DNA from 2 places in the Methylosinus sp. LW3 genome. Region 1 is predicted to be linked to the other one. Evidence: predicted binding sites of a transcription regulator. Region 1 holds the regulator's gene; the other holds the start of a gene.
The links. The regulator PhoB, encoded in region 1, activates phosphate uptake and scavenging genes when phosphate is short. The targets are predictions, from matches to a motif close to TGTCATNNANCTGTCAT.

Region 2: METLW3_RS0118980 (glycerophosphodiester phosphodiesterase) is a predicted target of PhoB. The motif match lies at 3,724-3,740, and genes of this name have one in related genera.

What each region holds. Positions count from the first base shown of each region.
Region 1 covers NZ_AZUO01000001.1:458,937-466,631, reverse strand. Annotated here, with positions in the region: gene pstC (phosphate ABC transporter permease subunit PstC) at 1-58, shown strand, start outside; gene pstA (phosphate ABC transporter permease PstA) at 62-901, shown strand; gene pstB (phosphate ABC transporter ATP-binding protein PstB) at 898-1,683, shown strand; gene phoU (phosphate signaling complex protein PhoU) at 1,714-2,439, shown strand; gene phoB (phosphate regulon transcriptional regulator PhoB) at 2,436-3,179, shown strand; gene hpnE (hydroxysqualene dehydroxylase HpnE) at 3,374-4,618, opposite strand; gene hpnD (presqualene diphosphate synthase HpnD) at 4,615-5,478, opposite strand; gene hpnC (squalene synthase HpnC) at 5,475-6,353, opposite strand; gene METLW3_RS0102245 (glycosyltransferase) at 6,371-7,522, opposite strand.
Region 2 covers NZ_AZUO01000001.1:3,782,115-3,789,809, forward strand. Annotated here, with positions in the region: gene METLW3_RS0118965 (Hsp33 family molecular chaperone) at 1-131, shown strand, start outside; gene METLW3_RS0118975 (heparan-alpha-glucosaminide N-acetyltransferase domain-containing protein) at 1,177-2,370, shown strand; gene METLW3_RS0118980 (glycerophosphodiester phosphodiesterase) at 2,410-3,660, opposite strand; gene METLW3_RS0118985 (fumarylacetoacetate hydrolase family protein) at 3,789-4,478, shown strand; gene METLW3_RS0118990 (DsbA family protein) at 4,577-5,233, shown strand; gene METLW3_RS0118995 (response regulator transcription factor) at 5,324-5,977, opposite strand; gene METLW3_RS0119000 (ATP-binding protein) at 5,974-7,374, opposite strand; gene METLW3_RS0119005 (hypothetical protein) at 7,579-7,695, shown strand, end outside.

The DNA.
Region 1 (7,695 bases):
CGTGCTGGCGGCGGCGCGCTTCATGCTGATGCGCATCGAGCAGAAATCGGGAGCCTGACCCTTGTCCCTCTATACCTCCCGCCGCCGCACCAATGTGATCGCCACCACGCTGTGCTGGACCGGCACCGTCTTCGGCCTCGCCTGGCTGGTGCTGATCCTCGGCGCGCTGATCTATGAGGGCGCGCGCGGCCTCTCGCCGGCCGTCTTCACCGAGATGACGCCGCCGCCCGGCGCCACCGGCGGCCTGCTCAACGCCATCGCCGGCTCGCTGGTGATGACGACGATCGGCGTGCTGCTCGGCACCCCGCTCGGAATGCTCGCCGGCACCTATATGGCCGAATATGGCCGCTACTCGAAGCTCAGCACCGTGGTGCGCTTCATCAACGACATTCTGCTCAGCGCGCCCTCCATCGTCGTCGGCCTCTTCGTCTATACGGTGGTGGTGGCGCAGGTCGGGCATTTCTCCGGCATAGCGGGCGCTCTGGCGCTGGGCGTGCTGGTGGTGCCTGTCGTCGTGCGCACCACGGAGGACATGCTGCTGCTGGTGCCGCTGCCGCTGCGCGAGGCGGCGACGGCGCTCGGCCTGCCGCGCTCCCATATGCTGATGCGCGTCGCCTATCGCGCGGCGAAATCCGGCATCGTCACCGGCGTGCTGCTGGCCATTGCGCGCGTCTCCGGCGAGACGGCGCCGCTGCTCTTCACCTCGCTCAACAATCAGTTCTGGAGCACGGATCTCAACGCGCCGGTCTCCAGCCTGCCCGTCGTCATCTTCCAATTCGCGCTCTCGCCCTACAAGGACTGGCAGCAGCTCGCCTGGACCGGCGCTCTGCTCGTCACCATCGCCGTCCTTCTGCTCTCCATCACCGCGCGCGCGCTCAGCAGCCAGGGAAAAAACAAATGACCGCCATGCCGGTTGTCGAAGCCACTATTCCGACGAAAGTCTCGGTTCGCGATCTGGATTTCTATTACGGGTCGTCGAAGGCGCTGAAATCGATCTCGCTGCCGCTCTACACCCATAAGGTGACGGCCTTCATCGGCCCGTCCGGCTGCGGCAAATCGACTCTGCTGCGCATATTGAACCGCATGTACGACCTCTATCCCAAGCAGCGCGCCGAGGGCGAGGTGCTGCTCGACGGCGAGAATATTCTCGACCCGCACATCGATCTCAACCTGCTGCGCTCGCGCGTCGGCATGGTGTTCCAGAAGCCGACGCCCTTCCCCATGTCGATCTACGACAATATCGCCTTCGGCATTCGCCTCTACGAGAAGCTCTCGCGCAGCGAGCTCGACGGGCGCGTCGAGGCGGCGCTGCGCGGCGCGGCGCTGTGGGACGAGGTGCGCGACAAGCTGAATTCGAGCGGCCTCGGCCTCTCGGGCGGCCAGCAGCAGCGCCTGTGCATCGCGCGCACCGTCGCCATTCAGCCGGAGGTGATCCTCTTCGACGAGCCCTGCTCGGCGCTGGACCCCATCTCGACCGCGAAGATCGAGGAGCTCATCGACGAAATGTCGGAGCGCTACACGATCGCCATCGTCACCCACAACATGCAGCAGGCGGCGCGCGTCTCCGATTTCACCGCCTTCATGTATCTCGGCGATCTCGTCGAATTCGGCGAGACCAATAATCTCTTCACCGCGCCGCAGAACAAGAAGACGCAGGACTATATCACCGGCCGCTTCGGCTGAGCGCGCATCGCGCACGAGGACATTGAGACCATGAGCGAACATATCGTCAGCTCCTATGACCGCGACCTCGAAGTGCTCGGCCGCAGAATCGCCGAGATGGGAGGCATCGCCGAGAAAATGCTCGCCGAAGCCATGGATGCGCTCGCCAATTTCGACATTGAGCTCGCCCATCGCGTCGTCGCCACCGATCAGCGCCTCGACGCGCTGCAGCGGGAGATAGAGGAGAACGCCATCCTCACCATCGCGCGGCGGCAGCCGCTCGCTATCGATCTGCGCGAATGCATCGCCGCTATGCGCATCGCCGCCGATCTCGAGCGGGTCGGCGATCTCGCCAAGAGCATCGCCAAGCGCACGGTGAAAATCCTCTCCGAGGCGCGCGTGCCGCGCGCCGTCATCGGCCTCAAGACGATGGCGGAAGTCGCCGCCATACAGCTGAAGGACGTGCTCGACGCCTACGCCCAGCGCGATGTCGAGCGCGCCCGCGCCGTGTGGACCAACGACAGCGAGCTCGACGCGCTGGAAGATTCGGTGTTCCGCGATCTCCTCACCTTCATGATGGAGGACCCGCGCAACATCTCCTTCTGCACGCATCTGCTGTTCTGCTCGAAGAACATAGAGCGCATCGGCGATCACACCACCAATGTCGCCGAGACAATCGTCTATCTCGTCACTGGCGAGGCGATGCCGACCGACCGCCCCAAAGGCAAATCGGCGAGCCTTCCCGCCAGCGCGGAACCGGATGAGCCTACGAAATGAATGAAATCCGCGTCGCCGCTCCGCGCGAGGCGCCGCACGACCGCGCGCCGCGCATACTCGTCGTCGAGGACGACGCGGCGCTGGCGCTGCTGCTCGGCTATAATCTCGAGGCCGAGGGCTTTCTCGTCGAGCATATAGAGCGCGGCGACGAGGCGGAGATCCGTCTCTCCGAATCGCAGCCCGATCTCGTTATTCTCGACTGGATGCTGCCCGGCGTCTCCGGCCTCGAGATCTGCCGACGGCTGCGCGCGCGCGACGACACGCGCAGCATGCCGATCATCATGCTCACCGCGCGCGGCGACGAGAATGAGCGCGTGCGCGGCCTCTCCATCGGCGCCGACGATTATGTGGTGAAGCCCTTCTCGCCGCCGGAGCTGATGGCGCGCGTGCATGCGCTGCTGCGCCGCGCGCGGCCGGAGCGCGTGGCGACGCGGCTCGTCGCCGGCGACATAGACCTCGACCGCGAGACGCGCCGCGTGAAGCGCGGCGGGCGCGAGATTCATCTCGGCCCGACGGAGTTCCGTCTGCTGGAATATCTGATGGAAAAACCCGGCCGCGTCTTCTCGCGCGCGCAATTGCTCGACAGCGTGTGGGGGCTCTCGGCGGAGATCGACGAGCGCACCGTCGACGTGCATGTCGGCCGCCTGCGCAAGGCGATTATCCGCGGCCGCGAGAAGGACCCGATCCGCACCGTGCGCGGCACCGGCTATTCCTTCGACGAGACTTTTGGAAGGAATTGAGGGGCGATGCGAGCCTGAAGGCTCGCGGTCCAGGGGGCGCTTTGGATCGCGAGCCTTCAGGCTCGCTTTTGTCTGCACGCGCTCCCTCTGCCCATCGTCATTGCGAGCGCAGCGAAGCAATCCAGAGCCGTGGGGCGGTCCCTGGATCGCGTCGTCGCTACGCTCCTCGCGATGACGGCGGCGGCGGGCTCGACCTATGAACGCCCCGCCAGCTCCGCCGCGCGATAGCCCGACCTTATCGCGCCCTCGATCGTCGCCGGAAGGCCGGTCGCAGTCCAATCGCCGGCGAGGAAGAGATTGCGCCACCCCGTCACAGCGCCGGGGCGGCGCTGCTGCTGCGCCGGCGTCGCGGCGAAAGTGGCGCGCTTTTCCTTGACGATCTGCCATTGCGGCAGCTCCACCGGCAGGCCCGTGGCGGCGGCTGCCTCGGCCCATATGCGCTCGGCGAGGCTCTCGCGGGAATCGTCCATCAACCGATCGGCGCCGCTGATCGTCACCGAGAGCCTGTCCTCGAAAGCGAACAGCCATTCGGTGAGCGAGCCGATCATGCCGAGCAGCGCCGGCTGCCCCGGCGGCGGCGCGATCTTGAAATGCGCATTGACGATGCCGCGGAAATCATCCGGCGCGACGAGGCCCGGAACGAGCTCCTGCGCCGCCCAGGGCGGGACGGCGAGCGCGACGCTGTCATTCTCGCCGAGCGCGATTTTCTCGTCGCCGAAATCGAGCGCTGTGGCGCGCTCGCCGGAAAATTCGATTCCCTTCAGCCGCGCGGCGAAGCGCGGCGCGGCGCCACGCGCGGCGAGAGCGCTCAGCGCCGGCTCGATGAACGCCGTCCCGAGCCCGCGCCGCGCGACCAGCGGACGGCAAGCGGCGCCGCCAGCGGCCAGCGTCTCGCGCAGCACGGCGGCGGCGAGCGCGGCGGAGGAGCAGCGCGGCTCCGTATTGAGCGCGGAGAGCAGCACCGGCCCCCACAGCCGCTCATAGAGCACGCCCGAGCAATTCATCGCCTCGCCGATGGTCGCGCCCTTTTTGGCGAGGAGAATGCCGATCGCGCCGAGATAATCCGCAGGCGCCGTGCCGGGCACGCGGCGATCCGCCACGAAAATCCACCAGGGCAGGCGCGAGGCGTTCGGCCTCATGCGCCAGCGCGTTCCGTCGCGCGTGTCCAAAAAGTCGAAGGCGCATTCCTTCGGCCCGACCAGCTCATCCACCGAGCCGATGCGGCGGGCGTAATCCAGCGCCGTGGCGTTGCCGGAGAGCAGCAGATGATTGCCATTGTCGATGACGAGATCGAGGCTGGAATCATAATAGGACCGGCAGCGCCCGCCCGCCATGCGCGCGGCTTCATAGAGCGCGACGCTGCGGCCCTCGTCGGTCAGACGAATGGCGCAGGAGAGGCCGGCGAGACCCGCGCCGATGATATGCGTCGTTCCGCTCACGTCAGCGCGAATCTCAGCAGGGCCAGCAGGACTTTCGTCCGCGAGGCGGAGACCGGCGCGCGCGGCGGCGCGAAGCCGCGCGCCACCAGACGATCGAGAACCGAGCGATAGGCCGTCGCCATCAGATAGGGCGCCTTCACCGCGCGCTGCGGCGAGACGCGCATCAGCAGCTCCGATTCCGCGTAATGCTTGCGCGCGCGCTCGGCCACTGCAGCGCAGACTTGCTGAAGGCCGGGGTGCGCCAGCACCGCGCCGCGCGAGAAATCGGCGACGCCCGCGGCCTCCAGCGCCTCGCGCGGGAGATAGAGCCGCCCGCGCGCCTCGTCCTCGTCGAGATCGCGCAGAATATTGGTGAGCTGCAAGGCGCGGCCCATGTGATAGGCGAGCATGCGCGCCTTGGTCGGCAGCGCGCCGCCGGCGCTCTCCGCCTCATCGGCAAGGCCGAAGACCCTCACCGAGAGCCGCCCCACCGCGCTCGCCACATGATCGCAATAGAGATCGAGCCGATCCCATTCCGGCGCGCGAATATCCTCCACGACATCCATGGCCATGCCGTCGATGACCGCCTCGAAATCGGCGCGCTCGAGGCCGAAGCGGCGCACCGGCCGCGCCAGATCGGCGCAACGCTTATGCGTGCGGCCGGCGTAGAGCGCGTCGAGATCGCGCCGCCAATCGTCGAGCTGGGAGAGGCGCAAAGCGCGATCGCCCTCCTCATCCGCAATGTCGTCGACGGCGCGGCAGAAGCCATAGATCGCATACATTGCGTCGCGCCGCTCGGGCTCGAGAATGCGCATGGCGAGATAGAAAGAGCTTTTCGCGGCGACCCGCGGCGCCTCGGGGGCGATCGTCTCCATGCTCATCGCGCGACGCTCGCGGCGGAGGCGGCGCGCGGCGAGACGAGCCGGCGCAGCAGAGTGATCCCGGCGCCGGCCAGCGCCGTGAGCAGATATTGGCGCTTGGAGGCGTGAACCTTCTCGCTCAGCGGATCGGCGACGCGCAGCCGCGCGGTGAGCGTCTCGGCGAGGCGCTGGATCGCGCCCACTTCCATGGCGAGGCGCGTGTCGACGATGAGATCGGCGAAAGGCGCGCTCTCCTTCAGCAGCCCCTGCGTGCGCTCGGCCAGCGCGCGCAATGTCGCGGCGAGCTGCGGCGAAGCGCGATCGGCGGACAGCATCTCGACGCTCGCGCCATTGGCGGCGAGCATGTCCTGCGGCAGATAGACGCGATCGAGATTGCGATAATCTTTCGCGCAATCCTGCAGATGATTGATGATCTGCAAGGCCGCGCAGAGCGCGTCGTTCGGCCCCCAGCTCCGCGCGCGATCCTCGCCATGGACGTCGAGCACGAAGCGGCCGACCGGCATGGCCGAATAGCGGCAGTAATCGATGAGATCGTCCCAGTCGCGATAGCGCAATTGCGTCACGTCGCGGCGGAAGGCGATGAGCAGATCCTGCGCATGGCGGGGCTCGAGGCCGCGGACGGCCAGCTCGGCGCGCAGCTTTGCTGCGACGGGGATATCCTCGCCGGAGCCGAGCAGCGCCGCCTCCATGCGGTCCAGCATGGCGATCTTCTGATCGCCGGGGAGCGTCGCATGGTCGGAGATATCGTCCGCGGCGCGCACGAAATCGTAAAATGCCAGCACGGCCGCGCGGTGGCGCGGCGCGAACAGAGAGGCGACGGGGAAATTCTCGTCCTTATGGCCTTTCCCCGAAGCGGCGGCGGCGATGTCGCTCATGTGATCGCTCATCCTCCTCAGGGGGCCTGGTAGCGGCCCTTCCAGGCGCCGCCGCGCCCGCGTGTGTGCCGCCAGGCGGACAATAGCGTGAACCACGTATAGCAGGCCGCGACCGCCGGCAAGGCGAAGGCGCCGAGCCGATTGCGTCCGTAGAAACGCAGAGACGGCATATAGGACTGCGCCATCAATAGATAGGCGGTGAGAGCGATATAAGCCGCCGGCTCCGGCGCCGCGAAGGCGAGAATGGGCGGCGCGAGATAGACGAGGCCCATGCCGAGAACCGCGCCGGCCAGCCGCCAGGGCGAATAGCCCAATTGCGCATAGGCCGAGCGCGTCACCATCTGCTCGATGTCGCGCAAATGCGGATAGGGCCGCAGGCTCCAGGCGTCGTCGGTGAGGCCGAGCCAGATCGGCCCCTGCTTCTTCATCAGCTTGCCGAGCGCGCAATCGTCGATCAGCGCGCCGCGGATTTGTTGCAGGCCGCCGGCCTCCTCCAGCGCCGCGGGGCGCACCAGCATCACCCCGCCGGCCGCCCCGGCGACCGGGCTTTTCGGGTCGTTCACACGCGGGAAGGGGTAGAGCATCTGGAAGAAGAAGACGAAAGCCGGCACGAACCAGCGCTCGGCGAGGCTCTCGCAGCGCAGCTTGACCATCAGCGAGGAGAGCACCGTCCCGCGCGCCGCCGCCCCGGCGACGAGCCGCTCGACGAGGCCGGGGGCGAAGGCGATGTCGGCGTCGCAGAACAGCACGAAATCGGGCGAGACCCCGCTGGAAAGGACATGGGCGAAGCCACGGTCCATGGCCGCGAGCTTGCCGGTCCAGCCCTGCTCCGGGCGCCCCTGGAGCACGGTGAGGCGATCCTCGGCGCCTTCCTCGCGAGCGCAGGCGCGGGCGACCTCGGCCGTGCCGTCGGAGCTCTCGTCATCGACGAGGACGATCTCGAGCCGGCCGGAGAACTCCTGGCGGAACAAAGATCGCAGGCCGATGGCGACGACGTCCGCCTCGTCGCGCGCCGGAATGACGGCGACGACGCGGACGCCCTTGGGGACTAGCGCGCCCTTGGGGACGAAACGGCGGTCGTGCTCAGTGAGGCGCCAGAAGCCGCCATTGCCGAGCAGGAGATAGAGCCAGACGAGGAGGCCGACGCCTCCGAGGACAATCGCGATCATATTCCGAGCGTTCGCGTCGCCGGGGTCGCCGGGGACGATGTGACGAGGGCTCGGCCATAGCATCGCCGCGGCCGCGAGGCCAGCCCGGCCGGCGAACGCCGCATCGCAACCGCCGGCGTCTAAGGGATTTTCCTCAGAAATGGCCGGCGGCGGCTTCTCTTCCATCTGGAACA
Region 2 (7,695 bases), 3.3 Mb from region 1:
GCATCGCCAATCTCCTGCGCAGCTTCGCGCCGCAGGACCGCAGCGACATGATCGGCGACAATGGCCGCATCGGCGTGACCTGCGAATTCTGCCGCACGCTGCGCGAGTTCGACCCGGCGGATTTCGAGTAGCGCGGGCGCTGCTTCCATCGATGGGGCGTGGGTGTTAAATCTAGCGAACATTGCAAACTTACTCGGCGATGGCTTAATTTTCAGCGTCGAGCGTCTTCCATCGAGCCGCCTATGAACGTTCAGCGTCCGCGCGGGCATCTGCTAAAATATGCCCCTAATACTTTTCGCAACCCAAAGTGCTATCTCAACCCTTTAGGTGGCTGCTGCGAAAAGATGACCAATGAACATCTTATGTCTCGTAATATAACGAACAAAGACCCACACAAGCGATACGACCCTACCGGAGTAGAAATACACAACCCGTTCCCGCTTGCATTCACATCGAAAGTTCTATGCAAGAATCACAACTCTTTGCTCAGCGAATTCGACGACGCTGGAACGAATCTATACAAGTCGATTGCTCTTATAAATACTGGAGAAATTCAAGCTCGTGTCGACATCAATGGAAATGACCTTGAGCGATTCATGATGCAGCGCCTCTGCGCTCATTCCTATGCAGGTGTGCTGAGCCGTAACGGGCGAAAAGTGACGAGAGTTCCTGACATCGCAATCATGCGGCGGTTCTTTACAACAGCTTCGATGCCCGCTCCGCTGGGCCTATATCTAACCTACCCACCGAAACACGTCCAAAGGCCTGGTATGCCCTCCGAGCTAGCCCCTTTACTCCACTCACAACACGACCGCCCCATCGGATGCCGTATCTCCTTCGGCCCGGTGGCGCTGCTGTTCGCGTGCGAAGCAGTCGACCTTTCAACTATTATATATGGGAACTATCGAACAGAGGGGTTGAGGTTCCATCGCGGGGGTAAGCGGATTGCAGAGATCCGCTTTCATTGGGAAAACGGGGCGCAGTCCCCCCCGCTTGATTTCGATTACGACCCAATCCTGTATGGAGAGGCTAGCTAAGCGAGACAAATCCGATAAGCACATTGCTGCCTCCATCGTTGATTGCGTTACCATTAGCCGCACAAGCCTCCCCCCTGAAGGGGAGGGTGAGGGCTGCAGTTTCATTCATTGAATTTTCGATAGCCGGCGGAGAGACGTCATGACGAAGACAATGGAGAAAATCCCGAACGTCCCGCACGACGCCGCGCTCACCGCCGGAACGCGGCTCCTCTCCGTCGATCGCCTGCGCGGGCTCGTCATCATCGTCATGGCGCTGGACCATGTACGCGATTTCTTCGACGCCGATGCGCTGCGCTTCGATCCGACCGATCTCGAACGCACCTATCCCGCTTTGTTCCTCACGCGCTTCGTCACCCATTTCTGCGCGCCGACCTTCACCTTTCTCGCAGGCGTCTCGGCCTATCTGCACGGGCTCTCGCTCGAGGATCGCGGCGCGCTCTCTCGCTTCCTGTGGACGCGCGGGCTGTGGCTGATCCTGCTCGACATTTTCATCATCAGCCCGGTGTGGACGGTGGGCTCGGGCGCGATCGAGCTGGGGACGCTCTGGGCGATCGGCTGCGGCATGATCGCGCTTTCGGCGCTCATCCATCTGCCGACGCGCGTCGTGCTGGCGATCGGCGCGGCGATCTTGCTTTCGCACAATCTCTTCGACGGCGTTCACGCGGCGCAATTGGGCGGCTTCGCGCCCTTGTGGAATGTGCTGCACGAGAAAGGGCCGCTGCCCTTCGGCCTGCGCGGCCAGGTCTATTATCCCGTGCTGCCCTGGATCGGCGTCATCGCGCTCGGCTATGGGCTCGCGCCGATCTTCCTATGGCCGCATGAACGTCGGATGCGGGCGCTCGTCACGCTCGGCCTCGCCTTTCTCGCGGGATTTGTCGTGTTGCGCTTCGCTGGCGTCTATGGCGACGTGCGGCTCTGGCTGACTTATCCGGAAGGCGTCAGAACGGCGCTGTCCTTCCTCAACGTCACCAAATATCCGCCCTCGCTGCATTACGCGCTGGTCACGCTCGGCGTCGGGCTTCTGCTGCTGCCGGCGCTGGAGCGGGCGGGCGGCGCCGTGGGGCGCGTGCTGGCCACATTCGGCCGGGTTCCGCTCTTCGCCTATGTGCTGCATCTCTACGCCATTCTGGCGGCGGCCGTGCTCGTCGCCATAGCGAAGGGCGTCGATATCAAAGGCCTCGAGAGCGGCGGGCCGCCGCCAGAGAATTACGGGCTCGGCCTCGCCGGCGCCTATGTCATTTGGATTTTGGTCATGGCGGCGATCTATCCCGCCTGCGTCTGGTTCGCGGGCGTCAAGCGCCGCCGCCGCGACTGGTGGCTGAGCTATTTGTAAAGGAACGGCGGCGTTATCCGCCGCCGTCCGTCATGCATCTCAATTGGCGTTGAGCCAGCGCAGCCCGCGGCACGCGGAGTCATGGCCATAGAGGCCTTTGACCAGACATTTCGCCGCATCGGGGTCGGTTTTCAGCGCCCACAGCGAGCGCGCCGTCACCGCCGTATCGGCGAAGTCGCTGAACAATCCATCGACGCCGAGCTTGTAGAAGGTCAGATATTCATTGACCGGAACGCCTTTGTAATCGCTGGCGAGACGGCGCTGCTCATTGCGGAACGTATAGGGATGCACGAGCAGGCCGGCCGCATGGGCGTCGGCGACGACGGAGGTCGGCGCCAGCAGCTTGCGATCCGCCTCATCGACAGAGCCGTCGCCATTGGCGTCGGCGCAGGCGTTGTTGACGATCTTTATGCAGGCGGAACTGATGAGATAGGTCTTCCACGGCCCGACGCCATCGGCATAGGTGCGGACCTCGGCGAGGCCGGCGGGCTTCAAGAGATCGGCGAATTTGCCCTGGCGGCCGGCGACGGTCCAATCATAAGGACGATCATAGGGCGGCGTGAAATCCAGCGAGCCGTCGGGATTGACGTCATTGGCGTCGATGAGCTGGATGAGCCGCACCGTCGTCTTCTTGCGCAGATATTTCAGATTGGCCTGCTCGAAGCTCTGGATGAAGACCGGAGCGCTATGATGGTTCCAGCCATGGCGCGTCAGCACGGCGAGCAGGCGATCCTCGAGCGGGAGGTTGATCATTTGATGATAGGTCGGATGCTTGGTCTCGGGATAGACGCCGATGACGCGGCCCTCTTCGCGGCCCTTGCGCTTGGCGAGCTCGATGATCTCGTCGAAGCTCGGAATGTGGAAGCGGCCGTTGAAGTCCGGGTCGCGCTCGGCGAAGGCCTGCACGGCGCCGATCTGCTTGATCTCGCTCCAGGTGAAGTCGCTGACGAAATAGCCTTCCTGCTCGACGCCGTCGACGACGGCCTTGCGCTTGCGGTTGGCGAATTGCGGCAGGCTCTTCACATTTGTGGTGGCGATGATGTTCGGCTCGTGACGGGCGATCAGCACGCCGTCCTTGGTGGAGACGAGATCGGGCTCGATGAAATCGGCGCCGAGCTCGATCGCGAGAGCGTAGGATTCGAGCGTATGCTCGGGGACATAGCCGCCGGCGCCGCGATGGCCGATGACGATGGGACGTTGGGGACCTTCTTCGGAGGCGACGGCGGACAGCGGCGCGAGAAGAGCGGCGCAAATCAGCGCGCGTGATGCGCGGGACAGAAGCTCGATCATGAAATAACCTCGAAACGATGTGCTTTTGACATCGCTCCGATAGATGGTCAGTCTCTCGAGCGCATGACGGCGGCGCGACATTCGCGCTGCCGCCGCCCTTGTTCCGCGCAGAAACGAGAGGTTTCGCAGTGAGCGCATTTTTGTTTCCGCCGCCGGAACCGGCCGCGCTCGCCATTGCCGGCGAGACCCGGCGCTTTCCCGTGCGGCGCATCTTCTGCGTCGGGCAGAATTACGCCGCCCATGCGCGCGAGATGGGCAAGGACCCGAGCCGCGAGCAGCCCTGCTTCTTCTCCAAGCCCGCCGACGCCGTGGTCGCCAGCGGCGCGACCATCCCCTACCCGCCCCGCACCACGGACCTGCACCACGAGATCGAGCTGGTGGCGGCGATCGGAAGCGGCGGAGCGGATATCGCCCGCGCCGACGCGCTCGCGCATGTGTTCGGCTATGGCGCCGGGATCGACCTCACCCGCCGCGACCTGCAGAGCGAGGCGCGCAAGGCCGGGCGGCCTTGGGACCTCTCCAAGGGCTTCGACAATTCCGCGCCGCTGGGGGCGCTGGCGCCGGCGACGCGCGTCGGCCATCCGGGCAAGGGACGCATCAGCCTCGCCGTCAATGGCGCGATACGGCAGGACGCCGATCTCTCCGACATGATCTGGAGCGTCGCGGAGATCGTGGCGATCCTGTCGCAATTCGTGCGGCTGGAGGCGGGCGATCTCATCTTCACCGGCACGCCGGCCGGCGTCGGGCCGATCGTTTCCGGGGACCATGTGACGGGCGAGATCGAGGGCGTGGGCGGCGTCGCGCTGACGGTTGGGTAGCGATTCGCGCGACGGCGGAAAGACCGCTCTTTCCGCCGATTCCCCGCGGGCCGAAAATGCTCTATGGTCCGCCGGTTCCGCGACCCTATGGAGCGTCCATGCCCAGCTTCGACCTTCGATTTTCCCGTCGCGCCGCGCTCGCCGCGGCGGCTTTCGCCGTCTTTGGCCTCGCCGCGCCCGCCCTCGCCCAGAAGGCGCCGAGCGGCAAGATCCCGGTCGAGGAGCTGATGGGGCCAAACGCCCTGCCGGATATCGTCGAGGGCAAGGCCGACGCGCCGATCACCATCGTCGAATACGCCTCCATGACCTGCAGCCATTGCGCGGCCTTCCACAAGGACGTCTATCCGACGCTGAAGAAGAATTTCATCGACACCGGCAGGGTGAAGTTCATCCTGCGCGAGTTCCCGCTCGATCCGCTGGCCACGGCGGCCTTCATGCTGGCGCGCAACGCTGGCGACAAGCGCGACGCGGTGGTCGATCTGCTCTTCGCCCAGCAGAAGAACTGGGCCTTCGTCGACAAGCCGCTGGACGGCCTCGCCGGCGTGCTGAAGCAGACCGGGCTCGGCCAGGAGAAATTCGAGGCGACGCTGAAGGATCAGCAGCTCTTCGAGAATGTGAGCAAGGTGCGCGACCGCGCGGCGGAGAAATTCGGCATTAATTCGACGCCGACCTTCTTCATCAATGGCGACAAATACAGCGGCGAGATTTCCGAGGCCGACCTCGAGAGGATTCTGACCGAGAAGACGAAGTCGTAAAGCGCATCGGCGCGAGGCTTCACGAGGCGAGCCTGAAGGCTCGCGGTCCGATCCCGCCCTTGGACCGCGAGCCTTCAGGCTCGCATCTTCTCACACCGCCCCCTCGCCGCCGACCAGGCCGGCGCCGATGGCGAGCCAGACGAGATGCGCATCCGTGCGGGCGCCCATCTTGGATTTGATCTGATAGTGGTAATTCTGCACCGTCTTGGCGCTGAGGTTGAGCGCCCCGGCGATCTCCTCCGTCGTGCGGCCGGAGGCGACGAGGCGGAGAATCTCCGTCTCGCGCGGCCCGAGATCGTCGAGCGGGGAACGCCCCTCGGCGAGGCGCTCCGCCGCGATCTCCCGCGCTATGTCGTCGCCGAGCGCGCGGCCGCCATGGGCGACCGTCTCCACCGCGCGGACCAGTTCCGCCGCCTCGCCGCCCTTTGTGACGAAGCCGCTGGCGCCGGCCTCGAACGCCTTCAACGCATAGGCCGCGGCGTCATGCATGGTGACGACGAGAATGCGCGCCCTTTTGTCCCATTGCCTTATATGGCGCACCGCCTCCAGCCCGCCGGCGCCGCCGGTGAGCTGGAGATCCATCACCACCACATCGGGCGAGAATTTGCGATAGGCCTGATAGGCCGCGGCGGCGCTGTCCGCCTCGCCGACGACGCGAAAGCCCGGCTGGCGCTCGAGCAGGCGGCGATAGCCCTCCCGCACAATCGGATGATCGTCGACGAGCAGCACCGAGACGCCGCTCACGCCGCCCGCCCGAATGCGCCGGCGGCGTTGGAATTGGCCGGCGCCAGCGGAATGCGCGCCGCGACGCAGACGCCGCGCGCGGCGCGATCGATGGAGAGGCTGCCGCCGAAGGCGGAAACGCGCTCGCGCATGCCGAGCAGGCCATGGCCGGCGGAAAAGTCGATGCGCGTCGGATCGCCCTCGCCATCGTCCTCCACAGTGAGCGCGACGAAACCATCATTGGAGGCGAGCCGCTCCACGCGCAGAAAAACCTCGCTCGGCCGGCCGTGGCGCATGGCGTTGGTGAGGCACTCCTGCGCGATGCGGAAGACGCTGGTGGAGACCGCGGGCGGCACGCCGGCGAGATCGCCCATCAGATCGAGATGCACGACTGCACGAGGCGCCGTCTGCGCGTTCCAGCCGGCGACGAGCTGAACGAGGCAGGCCTCGAGGCCCAGCTCGTCGAGATCCTGCGAGCGCAGCCGCGCCAGCGCCTCGCGCAGGGTCATCGTCATGCGCCGCGCCACCTTGCCGATGGAGCGCGCGTCGGCCGCGAGATCGGGCCGGTCGGACGCCCCCGCCTCTATCGCCGCAGCGAAGGCGCTGGTCGCCGTCAGGCATTGGCCGAACTCGTCATGGAGATCGCGCGCCAGAGCGCGGCGCTCCTCCTCCTGCACCTCGAACAGCCGCTTGGTCAGCGCGACCCGCTCCGCCGTCGTTTGCGCCAATCGCTCGGCGAGGTCGTTGACGGCGCGGGCGATGAGGCCGAACTCGCCGCTGGTGAAGGATTTGATGCGATGGCGGTAATTGCCATTCTCGAGCCGGCGCAGCCCATCGACGATGATCTGCGTCGGCGCCAGCGCGTGGAAGATGGCGAGCGCCGCCAGCAGGCAGACGCCGACCGCCATGGAGGCGGCGACGCCGGCGACGATGGAGATTTCGCGCCAGGCCTGTCGCACCGCGGCGCCCTGATCGGCGCGCGCCACCACGGCGCCCGTCTCCGGCTGGCGCACGGTGAGCGGCCGCGACACCGGCGCCGGCGCGCCGAACAGAAGATCGAAAGCGCGGGTGAACCATTGCGGCGCCTCGACGCCGACGCCATCCATCTGGCTGCACAGAACGCGCGGCTCCTCCGTCCCCGGCGCGAAAGTGATGCAGACGCCGGGGGAGACCAGCTTCAAAGTCGCCAGCGATTCCCAATTGGGAATGGGCAATATGTTGTCGCGCCGCATGGAGCCGCGCCAGAGAATCTCGCGCCAGAAGAGATGCTCGAGCTCATGGGCGACGCGCTCGGCAGAGCCTCGCGTTTCCGCGCGAATGGAGCGATTGGCGTCGTCCATCACCCAGCCGATGGCGAGCGCCAGGCAAAAGCCCACAATGGCGACGAGTCGCATGATGAGGCGAATGATCAATTGCATCGGGCTTCGCTCCGGCTTTCTCCCAGCATCGCCGAGTAAAGCAGGAATCGCCTTGACCGCCAATGCGATCCGGCCGCCGCTCTGCTTTACCTCGGGAAGATCGGGCAAAATGCCCGGGCGACGCGGGTCCGGGCGCCCTAGGACGAGAGGCGGCGAGCAGGCAGGATCGCCCCTCTCCCCTGTCGGGGTTTTCGGAGATTTACGATGAGACAGCGATCGATCGCGGCGCGCCTGCCGTCGCGCAACGCCTTTCTGCTCGCCTTTGCGACGCTGCTGCTGGGCATGGCGCTCGCCATCGCCTGGATCTTGGGCGTCACTCTG